DNA from 4 places in the Mesorhizobium salmacidum genome. Region 2 is predicted to be linked to each of the others. Evidence: predicted binding sites of a transcription regulator. Region 2 holds the regulator's gene; each other region holds the start of a gene.

Region 1 (3,871 bases), on a different contig from region 2:
ACCGGCCTTGGAGGCACAGTAATTCGCCTGGCCGGGATTGCCGGTCACGCCGACCACCGAAGTGATGTTGATGATGCGGCCATGGCGGCGGCGCATCATCGGGTGGGTCAGTTCACGGGTCAGCCTGAAAACGGCGGTGAGGTTAACCTCCAGCACAGTATCCCAGTCGGCGTCCGACATGCGCACGAACAGGCCGTCCTTGGTGATGCCGGCATTGTTGACCAGAATGTCGACGCCCTCGAGATCGGCCTCCGCCTTTTGGCCGAGTGCCTTGACCTCGTCGCGGTTCGACAGGTTGGCCGGGAACAGCTTGACCCGGTCGCCCAGTTCGGAGGCCAGCGTTTCCAGTTTCTCGAGGCGCGTGCCGTGCAGGCCGACGATCGCGCCCTGCGCATGCAGCACCCTGGCGATCGCCTCGCCGATGCCCCCCGATGCGCCGGTGACAAGCGCCTTGCGGCCGGTCAATTCGAACATTTTTGTCTCCAGGTTGAGAAGAGGGCACCCCGCATAGGGATGGTATCAAATGGCGTTTTATGCAAGCGCCGCCAATGCCGCCTCGACCTCGGCCGCGGAACCTACAGAGGCGGTGGCGATGTCGCGGTTGATACGCCGCGCCAGGCCCGAAAGCACCTTGCCGGCGCCGATCTCGTAAAGCGTGGAGACGCCGTTGGCGCCGAACCATTCCACCGTTTCGCGCCAGCGCACGCGGGCAACCACCTGTTCGACCAGACGCCGTGCGATCTCATCGGGGTCACTGGTCGAAGTGACGGTGACGTTGGAGACGATGGGCACCACCGGCGCGGCCCTCGCGACGCTCGCCAGCGCCTCGCGCATGATCTCGGCCGCCGGTGTCATCAGCGCGGAATGGAAAGGCGCCGAAACCTGCAGCATCAGGGCCCGTTTGGCACCCTTTTCGGTGCACAGTCTCGCCGCCAGTTCCACCGCGGCTCTCGTGCCTGATATGACCAGCTGGCCGCCGCCATTGTCGTTCGCCACCTGGCAGGCAGCGGCCTTGCCAGCGCCCAGGGCGGCCTCGGCACAGGCAGCTTCGACATCGGCCTGCTCCAACCCGATGATCGCCGCCATGGCGCCCTCGCCGGCCGGCACCGCCGCCTGCATGGCATTGCCGCGAATGCGCAGCAGACGGGCGGCATCGGCAACGGAAACGAAGCCGGCGGCGGCGAGTGCCGAATATTCGCCCAGCGAATGGCCGGCGACATAGGCGACCTTATCCTTCAGCGAGAAACCGCGCGCTTCCAGCGCCCTGATCGCCGCCAGCGATACCGCCATGAGGGCCGGCTGCGCATTGGCCGTCAGGGTCAGGGTCTCTTCGGGACCTTCCCAGATCAGCTTCGACAGGTTTTCGCCAAGCGCGTCATCGACTTCCTGGTAGATCCCGCGCGCCTCTGGAAAGGCATCGGCAAGATCCTTGCCCATGCCGACAGCCTGGCTTCCTTGTCCTGGAAAGGTGAATGCGACGGCCATGCGGGGCTCCCCAGACTTGTTTTGCTTGACTGATACTACGAATTTTCCCTGCCTGTGACGCAAGGCAGGCCGCCAAGTCAAGCCCGGTTCAACCCGGAGCCTAATCCGAACCATGCGCCGAGCGCCTGTTCCCAAAGGCTTTGCGACGATCACACCTGATGAAAACCGCTCACGAATCGTTTGCTGGCTCTTCTTATTTTCGTCACAGGCGCTAGCTTTGCGTGACAATTATATGACAATCGTGGATTGTCTTGGGGTGGGAAGTTAAAGTGGCAAAGAGCTTCAAACGTGCCGGCAACGCCGCGCCGCAGTTCCTGGAAGACGATCCGTCCACCGGCTATCTGCCGGGCCGGCGATGGCCGGTCGTCCGTTACGGGCTGATCAGCCTGGCGATCTCGGCAGTACTGGTGTTCGCCATCGAACTGATCGTGCGCGGCGATGTTGCCGGCACTATTTCCTTCTTCCTGCAGCCGTTCAAGCCGGGCTGGACAACCATCGTCGTGTTCGCGCTGGTCCTGATCGGTCTCGACGCGGTGCTCGGGCGCAGTCATCAGAGCCTGATGATCGTAGCGCCGCTGACCCTGTCGCTGGCCTTTGTCGGCCACCAGAAATCGCATTATCTCGGCGATCCGCTCTATCCAACGGATTTTCTCTATGCCCGCCAGATCTTCGCCCTGCTGCCGCTGCTGGTGCGCGAGCGGCCTATGACCGCGCTCGCCATGGTCGCGGGCATCGTCGCCGGCCTGTCCCTGCTCGTCTACGGCTGGCGGCTTTGGCGCCGCAAGGTTCCAGCCCTCAGCCACAAGGGCCGCCTTGCCCGGCTGACGCTGGCGGTGCCGCTGCTCGCCTTCTTCGTCTCGATCATGGACTACGCCACTTTCTCGTGGACGCGGGACCGGCTGCAGATCATCCCCATCATGTGGGACCAGAAGGAAAACTACGCCTCCAACGGCTTTGCGCTCGCCTTCGCGCTCAACGTGCCGATGGCGCATGTCTCGGCACCCCCAGGCTATTCCGACAAGGCAATTGCGGCCATTGACCGAACCAATGTGACGGCCTCGGTACCTACCGAGAAGCCCGACATCATCGTCGTCATGAGCGAATCCTTCTGGGATTCGACCAAGCTGCCCGGCGTCACCATCACCCCGGATCCGATCCCCAATGTGCGGGCGCTCCGCTCGGGCTCGATGTTCTCGCCTGAATTCGGCGGCATGACCGCCAACATCGAATTCGAAGCGCTGACCGGGTTCTCGAACGCCTTCCTGCCGGCCGGCAGCATCCCCTACCAGCAATATGTACGCACCCCGACGCCGTCGATGGCGACCTTCCTGAAGAGCGAAGGCTATAGGGCGCGCGCCATCCATCCGGGCACAAACTGGTTCTGGAATCGCGGCGCGGTCTATGCCGATTTCGGCTTCAACGACTTCAAATCGGAAGAGACGCTGCCGCCCATGGAAAAGCGCGGACCGCTGGCATCCGACGCCGCGATGACCGACGAGATCATCCGCGAAGCCGACGCCAGCGACGACCCGGTCTTCTTCTTCGCCGTCAGCCTGCAGAACCATGGCCCGTATGAACCGAACCGCTATTCGAACCCGACCCACTCGGTGCAAGCCCCGATCAGCCAGTGGGCGCGTGACTCGCTGATCTCCTACGCCGAGGGTTCAGCCGACGCGGACCGCGGCCTCGAGCGGCTGATCGAATGGGCCAAGACGCGCGAGCGGCCAACGATTGTCGCCTTTTTCGGTGACCACCTGCCGCCGCTCGGACCGGTCTATGTCGAGACGGGCTTCCTGAAGGACAACGTCGCGCCACGCAAGGAACCGACGCCGGAGGCGGCTCTCGAACACCACGCGACACCGCTGATCATCTGGTCGAACCGCTCGGGCCCGGTCGAGAATCTGGGGACGGTGAGCCCTGCCTTCCTGCCCTATCATATCCTGACCGCCGCGGGCATCACCCACCCCTACTACACGGGTTTCCTGGGCGAGATGCGGGAGCGCTATCGCGTCGTCGACCGCAACTTGTTGCTGACGCCGACGGGCGAGGCGACGTCCGACTGGGCTCGGCAGAAGGAGATCGACCCGGCGATCCGCGATTTCCGTCTGTTGCAATACGACATGATGTTCGGCAAACGCCTCGCGGCACCCGACTTCTTCCCTGAAACGGTCGACAAGGTTGTCTCCCATACCAGTTGAGCCGACCGGTCGGCTCAGGCCCGATGCTTTCGGGCCATGGGTTCAATTCGTCAATTGCAGCTTCGAGAACTTGTTGGCGATCTGCAGGAACACGTCCGGCAGTTTGGTCGGGTCATTGACGGCATAATAGTTGCTCGGGTCGGAAGCGCAGGCGCTGTAAAGCGTGCGGTTGGCGGGCGTGTCGGATT
Region 2 (3,871 bases):
AATAAATGACAGCTCCTGCCGCATCTGCCAGTATTCGGCCCATTGCCGGAGAGGTTCGAGGGGGTGTCAAGAACCGCGGCGACGGGGAGGATGTGGGAAGCATGTCGGTCGGAATCCGCCACGACGATCTGCGCCGGCGCAACCGCGCCATGGTGATTGCAGCCGTGCGTCAGGGTGGTCAGCCCTCGCGCACCGAGATCGCCGCCACCACCGGCCTCAGCCACTCGACCATCTCGGCAATATCAGCCGACCTGATCGGCGAGGGTATCCTGACCGAAGGCAAGCCGAACGAGGCTGGTTCATTGAAACGCGGCCGGCCGCAGGTCGGTCTTGGCCTCAACCCCGAGGCCGCGGCTGTGATGACCGTGGTGCTGTCGCTGAATTTCCTGTCCGTCGCCGTCATCGATTATTCCGGCCAGGTGGTCGCCGAGGAACAGCGCCGGCTGGACACGCTGACCATGTCGCGCGAGGCGCTGATCGGCGAATGCACGGCAATAGTGCGGCGGCGCCTCGAGGACCCCGATCTCGACGTCCGCAGTATTGCCCGCATCGCGCTGGCGATCCAGGGCATCACCGACACCGAAGCGCGTGCGATGCTGTGGTCGCCGATCACGCCGCAGACGGACATTCCCTTCGCCGACATACTTGAAGCCGAGTTCGGCATCCCCGCCACCATGGAGAACGACTGCAACATGATGGCGGTGGCGCTGCGCTGGCGCGACCCCGAACGCTACCGCGACGACTTCATCGCCATCCTGCTCTCGCACGGCATCGGCATGGGCCTGGTGCTGAAGGGCGAGCTGTTCACCGGCACGCATTCATCGGGAGGCGAGTTCGGCCACATGATCCATCGCCCGGGAGGCGCGCTCTGCCGCTGCGGACGGCGCGGCTGCGTCGAGGCCTATGCCGGCAACTACGCCATCTGGCGCAACGCCAGGCAGCTTGGCGAGGACGCCGAACCGGTCGCAGATGTCAGCGATGCGCAGATGCGGACACTCGCCGCGACGGCAAGGGAGAAAGACGGACCGGAGCGCGAAGCCTATCGCAAGGCCGGCGAGGCGCTGGGCTATGGACTGGGCAGCCTGTTCGCGCTGATCGATCCCGCACCCGTCGCCATGGTCGGCGTCAGCGCCGCCGCCTTCGACCTGATCGAGCCGGCCTTGCGCGAGGCCATCGCCCAGACCGCCGGCGGCCAGCATTCGGAATCGATTTCCTTCGACACCGAGCCGAACGAGCTGCCGCTCATCCGCGAAGGTTGCGCCATGCGCGCATTGACCTTCGTCGACCAGGAGATTTTCGCGCCGGGCGTGCTGGCGAGGCCCGGCGTTTCGGGCAAGAATGTAGCCTGATTTCAGTCTTCGCGGATCGCGTAGCCCGCGCCGCGAATGGTGCGGATCACGTCCGGCATGCGGCCGTTGTTGACCGCCTTGCGCAGCCGGCCGACATGCACGTCCACGGTGCGTTCATCGATGTAGATCGTCTCGCCCCAGACATTGTCGAGCAACTGGCTGCGCGAGAACACGCGGCCGGGATGGCGCATCATGAATTCCAGCAGGCGGAACTCGGTCGGTCCGAGCCGGATCTCGCTCTTCTTGCGATAGACCCGGTGCGATTCCCGGTCGAGCACGATGTCGCCGACCTTGAGCACGCTGGACAGCACTTCCGGCTTGGCGCGGCGCAGCAGCGCCTTGACCCGGGCCATGAATTCCGGTGTCGAGAACGGCTTGACCAGATAGTCGTCGGCACCGGTCGAGAGGCCGCGCACACGGTCGCTCTCCTCGCCGCGCGCCGTCAGCATGATGATCGGCAGCCTCTCGGTCTCGGGCCGCATTCGCAGGCGCCGACAGAGTTCGATGCCGGAAACCGCCGGCACCATCCAGTCGAGCACCAGGAGGTCGGGCACGTTCTCCTGGAGGCGGATCTCGGCTTCGTCGCCGCGTGTCACCACCTCGACCTGGTAGCCTTCCGATTCCAGATTGTAGCGGAGGAGCACGCCGAGCGGCTCCTCGTCCTCCACCACCATGATGCGTGGCGCGATCATCGATTGATCATCCCTGCCGTCAAGCCGCCGGCACCGACATCGCCGTCTCGTCCTGCTTCGGACGGTTGGCGGGCAGTTGCGTGCCGGTCAGCACATAATATGCATTCTCGGCAATGTTGGTCACGTGGTCGCCGATGCGTTCGAGATTCTTGGCGCAGAACAAAAGATGCGTGCAAGCCGTGATGTTGCGCGGATCTTCCATCATGTAGGTCAGGAGTTCGCGGAACACCGATGTGTATTTGACATCGATGCGTTCGTCGTCATTCCTGAGCTTGGCGAGTGCGGCGGCATCGCCGGCCGCATATTCCTCGACCACGCCCTGCACCTGGATCAGCACCAGCTGCGCCATGGAGTCGATCGAATGCGACAGGTCGCGCGGCGTGGCGGAGAGGCCGACGGAGCCGACGCGCTTGGCGATGTTCTTGGCAAGGTCGCCGATGCGCTCGAGATCGCCCGCCATCCGGATCGAGCCGACGACATGACGCAGATCGTCGGCCATCGGCTGACGCTTGGCGATGAGGGTGATGGCGCGGTCGTCGAGTTCGCGCTGGCGCGCGTCCATGATGGCGTCGTCGGAGACGACGCGCTGTGCCAGCGCGTTGTCGGAATTCAGCAGCGCCTTGGTGGCGCCGCCGACCATCGTGCCGGCGAGATCGCCCATGTCACTGATCAGCCTGCTGATCTGTCCGAGATCCTCGTCGAAGGCTGCGACTGTATGTTCGGCCATGATCCTGGTCCTCGTATGCGTGATATCAGCCGAAGCGGCCGGTGATGTAGTCCTGCGTGCGCTTCTCGCGAGGCGACGTGAAGATCTTCTCGGTCTTGTCGAATTCGACCAGTTCGCCCAGATACATGAAAGCCGTCTGGCGTGACACGCGCGCCGCCTGCTGCATATTGTGGGTGACGATGACGATCGTGTAGTCGGCCTGCAACTCGTCGATCAGTTCCTCGATCTTGGCGGTCGACAGCGGATCGAGCGCCGAGGCCGGCTCGTCGAGCAGGATGACCTCCGGCTTCACCGCCACGGTGCGGGCGATGCAAAGACGCTGCTGCTGGCCGCCCGACAGGCTGAGGCCGCTGGCGTTCAGCTTGTCCTTGACCTCGGTCCACAATGCGGCGCGCTTCAGCGCCTGCTCGACACGGCCGTCCATCTCGGCCTTGCTGATCTTCTCATAGAGCCTGACGCCGAAAGCGATGTTCTCATAGATCGACATCGGGAACGGCGTCGGCTTCTGGAACACCATGCCGACCTTGGTCCGCAGCAGGTTGAGATCCTGCGAACGATCGAGAACGTTCTGGCCGTCGAGCAGCACCTGGCCCTCGGCGGTTTGCTTGGGGTAGAGTTCGTAGATGCGGTTGAAGACGCGCAGCAGCGTCGACTTTCCGCAACCCGACGGTCCGATGAAGGCCGTCACGCTGCGCTCGGGCAGCGACAACGTGATGTCCTTCAGCGCCTTCGACTGGCCGTAGTAGAAATTGAGGTTCTTGACCTCGATCTTCGCCTTGGCGGCTGCCTCGGTGGCAATGGTCATGTCTGGAGACAACATCTGGCTCATTTGTCCTCTCTGCGTCCGGTCAGGCTGCGCGCAAAGATGCTGAGCGCGAGAACCGTCAATGTGATTATGAGTGCGCCGGTCCAGGCCAGTTGCTGCCATTCCTCATAGGGGCTGAGAGCGAACTGGAAGATGGTGACCGGCAGGCTGGCCATCGGCGCGTTGAGATTGCTCGACCAGAACTGGTTGTTGAGCGCGGTGAAGAGCAGCGGCGCCGTCTCGCCGGAGATGCGGGCGATCGACAGCAGTATGCCGGTGACGATGCCGGAAAGTGCTG
Region 3 (3,871 bases), on a different contig from region 2:
CGACCATTGCTTTTTTGGCTTCGGAAGGGGCCGGGTATATTACCGGGCAGAGTATCCGCGTGGATGGGGGTGTTATCCGGGCGCTGTGAGGCGCACTTCCCTTCTCCCCTTGTGGGGCCCGAAGGGCGGGCGAGGCCCGTGACTCGCCCAGGGCGGTGGCCTCGCGGAGCGAGGTCGGATGAGGGGTGTTCCAGCTTGGCAAGGATGGCAACCCGTCACTCACCCCTCATCCGTCTCGGCGCTGCGCGCCGATCCACCTTCCCCCACAAGGGGGGAAGGTAAGAAGCGTCACCGCTGATCCGCATCCGTCAGCGTCCGCAGAAACGCCGCGATATCGTCGATCTCGGCCTCGTTGAGCGCCGGCTTGTCGCCGGGTTTCTTGCCGTTGAAGGGTGGGTCCTGGTTGAGATTTCCCCAGTAAGCCTTTGGCAGATCGTCATATTGCCTCACCGTGCCGTCTGCATTCCTGGGATACCAGTGGCCGGGGTCGGTGTCGCGGCTGGCGTAGAAGGCGACGGCGTCGCGCAGCGTGTGGAAGTAGCCGTTGTGGAAGAAGCTCTTGCGCAGCGCGACATTGCGCAGCGTCGGTGTCTTGAACAGGCCGCAATAGCCGGTGCGGCCGTGAAAATCGGTGCGCAGCGGGCCGCACAGGCCGAGATCGGCATAGGCGGGGTCGGCGTTGGCCGGGATCGCCGGATTGCGCGGCACGGCGATGGCGATCAGGCCGAAATCGGTGAATTGCGGCGGCTCGCCGTCATTGGCGGGTTCGCTGAGGTGGCAGGAGGCGCAATTGCCTTTCGCCTCGTCCTCGAACAGGGCGCGGCCGCGCCGTTCCTGCGCCGACAGCGTCGCCTTGCCGGCGAGGAAGGCGTCGTAGCGGCTGGAATAAGGATAAAAATCGGCGGCGCTCTGCTCGAATGTGCCGAGCGCCTCGGCGGCGGCGTCGAAGGCGTCGCCCGGGCGGTCGAAGACATCGTTGCCGAAGGTTGCCTTGAACTCGTCGGCATAGGCCGATTTACGCAGGGCGGCGGTGACAGCCCCCGCATCCTTGTTGGCCATCTCGAAGGGCGAGAGCAGGGGAATTTTCGCCTGATCCGTGCCGTGGTCGGCGCGGCCATCCCAGGTCAGGCCGCCGGTCGGACCGTTGTCGACGCTCTCGTCGCCTTCGTCCTCGGAATCGTAAAAATGCTCGGTGAAGGCGGGAGCGGCCTGGAGATAGCGCAGCGAGGGCACCGCACGCACGCCGGGCTGGTCGAGATGCGGCCCGCCCATCTCGACCGGAGCTGCCGAGGCCGGACCGAAAGCGTGGCGCGGATCATGGCAGGACGAGCAGGCCTGCCTGCCCGAGGCCGACAGCGCCGGGTCGAAGAACATCTTTCGGCCAAGCATGGTCAGGACCTCGGCGCGCGCGAAGGCTTGCGCGCGCGATAGCGGACCGGGATGAACGCCATCCGCCGTATTCGCGGGCGCGGCACAGCCAAAGGTCGAGATCGCGGCAATCGCGATCATCAGGCTTTTCCATCGTCTTCTGGTCATGGAGCATGGTCCGCTTTGGCCGGGAAATAGGAATGGAGTGCAACGGATTGATGACCGGCTCCAGTGCTCACGAAACCGTGTTCGCCGCGGCGGCGGATGTCACAAAGGTGACAAGGCATCCACGTTAGCTGCCCCTATGGTTCCCGCGCCCCTCCAGCCACAGTCAAGCCACGAGGTCTTCCCGATGACGAGGCTCAAACTCCTCACTTCCTTTTGCCTGGCCGGTTCGGCCCTGCTTCCCCTCGCGGCGGCCAATGCCGCCCCTGCCGGCTTCGACAAGATCGACACTGTCGTCGTCATCTATGCCGAGAACCGCAGCTTCGATAACCTCTATGGCGGCTTCCCCGGCGCCAGCGGGCTGGCCAATGTCTCGGCCGATCAGGCGCGCCAGCTCGACCGCGACGGCAAGCCGCTCACCGAGCTGCCGCCGGCCTGGGGCGGGCTGACCGGAAAGGGCGTCACGCCCGTGGTGACGGAGGCTGAGACCGCGCATCTCGCCAACGCTGCCTTCGCCATTGACGATCCCAAGGGCTTCAACGAAGGCACCAACGTCATCACCCATGATCTGTGGCACCGCTTCTACCAGGAGCAGATGCAGATCGACGGCGGCAAGAACGACAAATTCGTCGCCTGGGCCGATTCCGGCGGCCTGGTCATGGGCCATTACGACGGCTCCGTCCTGCCGATGTGGCAGGTCGCGAAGAAATACGTGCTGGCCGACAATTTCTTCCAGGGCGCCTTCGGCGGCTCTTTCCTCAACCATTTCCAGCTCGCCTGCGCCTGTACGCCGGTCTACCCGCACGCCGACACCAGCCCGATCAAGGGCCAGATCGCCGTGGTCGAGGCCGATGGCACAACTCTGAAGGTCGCCGACAATTCGCCGGCCTCGGCACTGGGCGGCGTACCGAAATTCGTCAACGACGGCGCCATCACGCCCGACTTCCATGCCGTCAACACCATGCAGCCGCCCTATCAGCCGAGCGCCAACAAGCCGGCCGAGGGCGGCGACAAGGCGCTGGCCGACCCGGCCGCGCCCACCACGCTGCCGCCGCAGCACGACATCACCATCGGCGATCTGCTGTCGCTGAAGGGGGTGAGCTGGGCCTGGTATGCCGGCGCCTGGCAGGCAACGCTCGACGGCAAGAACGCGACGCCGGTGCCGAACTTCCAGTTCCACCACCAGCCGTTCAACTATTTCGCCGCCTACGCGCCGGGTACCGCCGCGCGCACCGAGCATCTGCGGGACGGCGGCCTGGACGGCACCGACTTCATCAAGGCGATCGACGACGGCAAGCTGCCGCAGGTCACCTTCTACAAGCCGCAAGGCAATCTCAACGAGCACGGCGGCTATGCCGACGTGGCCAGCGGCGACCGGCATCTGGCCGACCTCATTTCGCATCTGGAGAAGAGCCCGCAATGGGGCCACATGCTGGTGGTCGTCACCTATGACGAGAATGGCGGCTTCTGGGATCATGTCGCGCCGCCCAAGGCCGACCGCTGGGGCCCGGGCAACCGCATCCCGGCCTTCATCGTCTCGCCCTATGCCAGGATGGGCATGGTCGACCACACGCAATACGACACGACGTCGATCCTGCGCTTCATCACCGCGCGCTACGACCTGCCGGTGCTGACCGGCATCGTTGCCCGCGACAAGGCGCTGGCCGCCAATGGCGAGCCGCCGATGGGCGATCTGAGCGCGGCGCTGGACTTCAGCCGATAGGCCGGAGCGAACCGCGGATGCGCCGCCGCGCCGCGGGGCGCGGTGGCCTTCTCAGCCGCCATTCACAAGCGCAAGAATGAGCTTCTGCAGATTGCCGCCCTGGCCGAGTTCGACGCGGTCGAAATCGCGGCTTGCCTGTCGCTGCGCCTGCGAGAGCGCGGACAGGCGCTTGGTCATCTCGACCCGGATCTTGCTGCATTTTGGGTCGTCGGGAACGGTCAGGCCGACTGTCGCCGCCTCGATCTTGCGCGCCATGTCGACAATGGTCGCGCCGTGCACCTTTTCGTGGGCGCTGACGCCGGCGAGGAAAATCTCCCAGTTCTTCTGGATGGCGGAGGGCAGCGGCGATGAGGGGCTGGGCAAGGTGTAGGTGATGATGAGCTTGGGCTTCGCCGAAACCAGCACGCAGGCTCCGGCACGCGCCTGATAATCCCTGGTCCAGGTCAGCTTGAAATTGGTGTGGGCGATGGCGCGGGCAATGCCGGCATTCGGCCCGTTCTCGCCGATCGACCGGTAGAGATCCAGCCCGGACTGGCCTGAAATGGCGTAGGTCTCGACCTTCTCGACCGGCTTCCATTCGGCCTGCGCGGCGAGCCGCGAGGCCACCAGGGCGGC
Region 4 (3,871 bases), on a different contig from region 2:
GCGCCCAGTGAAGCCGAGGCGGCCGAGGCCAATGTCGAGCGTACGGAAGGCAGCATCGATGGCGACTATGAAGCGCTTGTGCGCCTGCTGAAGGAAAACGAAGAGCTGAAGGACCGCGCACTACGCGTCGCGGCCGAGATGGAGAACCTGCGCCGCCGCACCGCGCGCGACGTGCACGACGCGCGCACCTACGCGGTGGCGAATTTTGCCCGTGACATGTTGTCGGTGTCGGACAATCTGCGCCGCGCGCTGGATGCCATTCCCGCCGAGGCCAAGGCGTCGGGGAATGCCGGCTTCAAGGCACTGATCGAAGGCGTCGATCTGACCGAGCGCGCCATGCTGTCGGCGCTGGAACGGCATGGAGTCAAGAAACTCGCTCCGGAAGGCGAGAAGTTCGATCCCAATTTCCACCAGGCGATGTTCGAAGTTCCCAATCCCGATGTCCCTGCCAACACCGTGGTCCAAGTCGTGCAGCCGGGCTATTCGATCGGCGAGCGGGTGCTGCGCCCGGCCATGGTCGGCGTCGCCAAGGGCGGCCCGAAAATCGCGGCCGACGCGCCGGTCGAGCCAGGGCCGGTCAATGAGCAGGCCGAGAAGGATGCGTGAGGATAGTGAGTAGTGAGTAGCGAATAGGGAGTAGCGAATAGGAAGTAGGGGCTGACACTAAGCTGCGGCTTCGTGCTATTCCGCTACTCGCTACCTCACTATTCGCTCGGCCCATGAACCCCATCGCCCTTCTCGACTATGCCGGCGTTGCCGTCTTCGCGGCGACAGGGGCGTTGGCGGCGTCGCGCAAACAGCTCGACATCATCGGTTTCCTGTTCCTGGCCAGCGTCACCGGTATCGGCGGCGGCACGCTTCGCGACGTCATCCTCAATTTGCCGGTTTTCTGGGTCGCCAACTCCAGCTACGTGCTGATCTGCGCGGCGGTCGCGGTGCTGGTGTTCTTTGGTGCGCACCGTGTCGAATCCCGCTGGAAGTGGCTGCTCTGGCTCGACGCCATCGGGTTGGCCGCTTTTTCGGTTATGGGTGCGGCCAAGGGCCTGGCCATTACCGGTTCGCCGGTCGTTTCCGTCATCACCGGCGTGCTCACCGCCACGTCGGGCGGCATCCTGCGTGATCTGTTGGCGGGTGAACCCTCGGTGCTGCTGAGGCCGGAGATCTATGTTACGGCCGCTCTCGCGGGCGCTGCAATCTTCACGGCTGGCGATGTCACAGGATTGCCGCCGATCGTTTCCGAGCTGGCCGGCTTCGCCGCGGCATTCGCGGTGCGCGGCGGTGCGCTCCGTTTCGGCTGGACCTTTCCATCCTACAAGAGCCGGCCCGGCCGGCGGCCGGAAGACATTCCGTGAAAAGAAGGGAGTAGCGAGTAGCGAGTAGTGAGTAGCGAATAGGGGGTTGGCAGCCTCACGGCTGCGGCATAACTCTCGCTATTCGCTATTCGCTATTCGCTATTCGCTATTCGCTATTCGCTATTCGCTATTCGCTATTCGCTATCGTCACGCCGCGAAGCGCTGCGCTTCCCCGCCATAATAATTGACGTAGCGTGCGCCGATCTCCTTGACCGGCATCACGACGAAAATGTCGACCGTGGAGAATTCGCGGTCGATGACGCAACCATCGCCGATGCGAGCGCCTACCCGCAGATAGCCCTTGACTAGAGGCGGCATCGCCGCGATCGCCGCCTTGGTGTTGACCGCCTCGATCGGCATCAGGTCCATGGAGCAATAGCGTTCGGCCACAGCCCGCACGTCCCAGGCCGAGTTTGTGCGGCAATGATGGGCGAGATAGGTGAGCGCCTCGGCATGCGCCGCAGGCACGGTGCCGTGGAATGAGGCACAACCGGTCATCACGCCGATTTCGTAATGATTGATATAGGCCCAGATGCCTTGCCACAGCGCCTCGATGGTGCGCTTCGAACGGTATTCGGGTAAAACACAGGAGCGGCCGAGTTCGAGGAAACGCTGGCCGGGATGACGGGCGATGAGCTTGGTCAGCTCGAATTCGCCTTCGGAATAGAAGCCGCCGGCGGTTGCCGCGATTTCTTGCCGCAGCAAGCGATAGGTGCCGACGATGCGGCGGTGCTCAGGGCCGGAAAGCGTGGTATCGAGGACGAGCAGATGGTCGCAGAGCGGGTCGAAACGGTCGGCGTCACGGCGGTCCTGCGCCTGGAACAGATCCTTCCTGGCGCCAAGCTCATCATAAAATACACGGTAACGCACTTCCTGCGCGGCAGCGATCTCGGCCTCGTTGCGGGCAAGCCGCACTTCGAGGTTGCCGATACGGCCGAGCGCTGCGCCTTTTATGATGGAATCGACATTACGTCCGGCGAGCAAGGCGCTGCTGGCGTTCGGCCGAGTGTCACATTCCGGCATAACTGTATGCACGAGTGATTCTCCTTCGAGCCATCCCTCTTGGCACGGGGATACGGTGTAGGTGCAACAGGATTGTGACAGTACCGTGATACGGCGTCGCGGGCAATACTTCGTCGGCTGGCGAAAGCGGTCAACCGGCTATGTTGCGTCACAAGGCCCCAGGTGCGTGGTGTTCGCGGGCGCCGAAACCGGGCTGCTTTTTTGGTGGTCTTCGTCAGCCACGCACCGGCAAAAGGCGGCTCAAGCGGCGACCTGGCCTTCGACGGCGCTGACCAGCGCCTCGGGGTCAAGCGGCTTGGTGACGAAGCCGCTGGCGCCGTGGGCAAGCACCGCGTGACGGGTCTTTTCCTGGCTATCGGCTGACAGCACCATGATCGGCACGGGCGGCACGGATGTCTCCTCCTCATGGCGACGAATCGCGGCAATGGCGTCCAGCCCGTCCATGACCGGCATATGCAGATCCATCAGAACCACGTCGAAACGGCGGTTGTGGCCGGCGCCCGTGACCGCCTCGACGGCGGCCTTGCCATTGCCGACCACCTTGACGCGATGTCCGGCCTTCACCAGCGTTGCACGGGCCAGCATGGCATTGATGTCGTTGTCCTCGGCGATCAGCACGGACAGGCCCTGCTGGCGTTCGCCTGACGCACGAAGCGCCGATGCGCGTCGTTTTTCCGGCTGCGGCGGGGCAAGGACCGGTGCGTGGCTGCTCAAAAGGACACGCAAGAGTGTTCCTCCGCGCACTGGCCGGGCAAGGAATGTCGCGTAGCCGCTGCCGCGAAACTCGCCAAGCATGCCGCGGTCGGTGGGGGCAATCAGCGTGATGGCTTCGCAATTGGCGAACCCATGTTGACGAAGCCGCTTGAGCAGCCTTCCGTCACTCTCTTCCAGGGCCGCGTCGACCAGAAGCACGTCGCAGCCGTCGGCAAAGGAAGCGGCCTGAGCCACGGTGGTGGCCATGCCGGCCGCGCCGCCATTGGCGCGGATGGTGCGGGCGATGGCGTCGGCCTCGACGGTGTTCTTGGACAGGATCACGGCGCGTCGCCCGGCAAGCGCGTTCAACCGGCCCTGCGGTGGCTCGGTGGCTGATATGGCGGGAATTTCGAAGACGAATTCCGATCCCTGGCCAAGCCGGCTGGAGACCGAAATCGCGCCGCCCATGGCGGCCACCAGGCGCTTGGAGATGGCAAGTCCCAGTCCGGCACCGCCATGCCGGCGCGTCGAGGTGCCGTCGGCCTGCTCGAATTCCTCGAAGATGCGCTCCATGTCCTCGTCGCGCAGGCCGGGACCGGTATCAGCGATGGTGAAGCAGATGCGGTCGGTGGTCTCGGTGCGGGCGCGCGCGACGCTGACCAGAACGCCGCCGCTGTCGGTGAACTTGATGGCGTTGCCGATGAGGTTGAGCAGCACCTGCCTGACCCGGCCCGGATCGGCTGTGATCAATTGCGGCACATCCGGTTCGACATGGCAGCCGAGGCCAATATTCTTGGCGAAGG

What was found. Region 2 encodes PhoB, which activates phosphate uptake and scavenging genes when phosphate is short. Its sites were predicted from a motif close to TGTCATNNANCTGTCAT; they were not measured.
Region 1: a site for PhoB is predicted at 1,707-1,723, ahead of O7A60_RS22345 (LTA synthase family protein). Genes of this name have one in related genera too.
Region 3: a site for PhoB is predicted at 1,633-1,649, ahead of O7A60_RS04115 (acid phosphatase). Genes of this name have one in related genera too.
Region 4: a site for PhoB is predicted at 2,439-2,455, ahead of olsB (l-ornithine N(alpha)-acyltransferase). Genes of this name have one in related genera too.

The regions. Positions count from the first base shown of each region.
Region 1 is NZ_JAPYKS010000017.1:111,640-115,510, forward strand. Features, by position in the region: gene fabG (3-oxoacyl-[acyl-carrier-protein] reductase) at 1-474, opposite strand, end outside; gene fabD (ACP S-malonyltransferase) at 532-1,485, opposite strand; gene O7A60_RS22345 (LTA synthase family protein) at 1,755-3,683, shown strand; gene O7A60_RS22350 (pilus assembly protein) at 3,726-3,871, opposite strand, start outside.
Region 2 is NZ_JAPYKS010000004.1:301,384-305,254, reverse strand. Features, by position in the region: gene O7A60_RS07890 (ROK family protein) at 102-1,349, shown strand; gene phoB (phosphate regulon transcriptional regulator PhoB) at 1,352-2,041, opposite strand; gene phoU (phosphate signaling complex protein PhoU) at 2,061-2,768, opposite strand; gene pstB (phosphate ABC transporter ATP-binding protein PstB) at 2,794-3,597, opposite strand; gene pstA (phosphate ABC transporter permease PstA) at 3,594-3,871, opposite strand, start outside.
Region 3 is NZ_JAPYKS010000002.1:302,106-305,976, reverse strand. Features, by position in the region: gene O7A60_RS04125 (SDR family oxidoreductase) at 1-89, shown strand, start outside; gene O7A60_RS04120 (cytochrome-c peroxidase) at 289-1,509, opposite strand; gene O7A60_RS04115 (acid phosphatase) at 1,721-3,256, shown strand; gene O7A60_RS04110 (DUF922 domain-containing Zn-dependent protease) at 3,308-3,871, opposite strand, start outside.
Region 4 is NZ_JAPYKS010000003.1:233,661-237,531, forward strand. Features, by position in the region: gene grpE (nucleotide exchange factor GrpE) at 1-606, shown strand, start outside; gene O7A60_RS05690 (trimeric intracellular cation channel family protein) at 720-1,352, shown strand; gene olsB (l-ornithine N(alpha)-acyltransferase) at 1,500-2,375, opposite strand; gene O7A60_RS05700 (hybrid sensor histidine kinase/response regulator) at 2,616-3,871, opposite strand, start outside.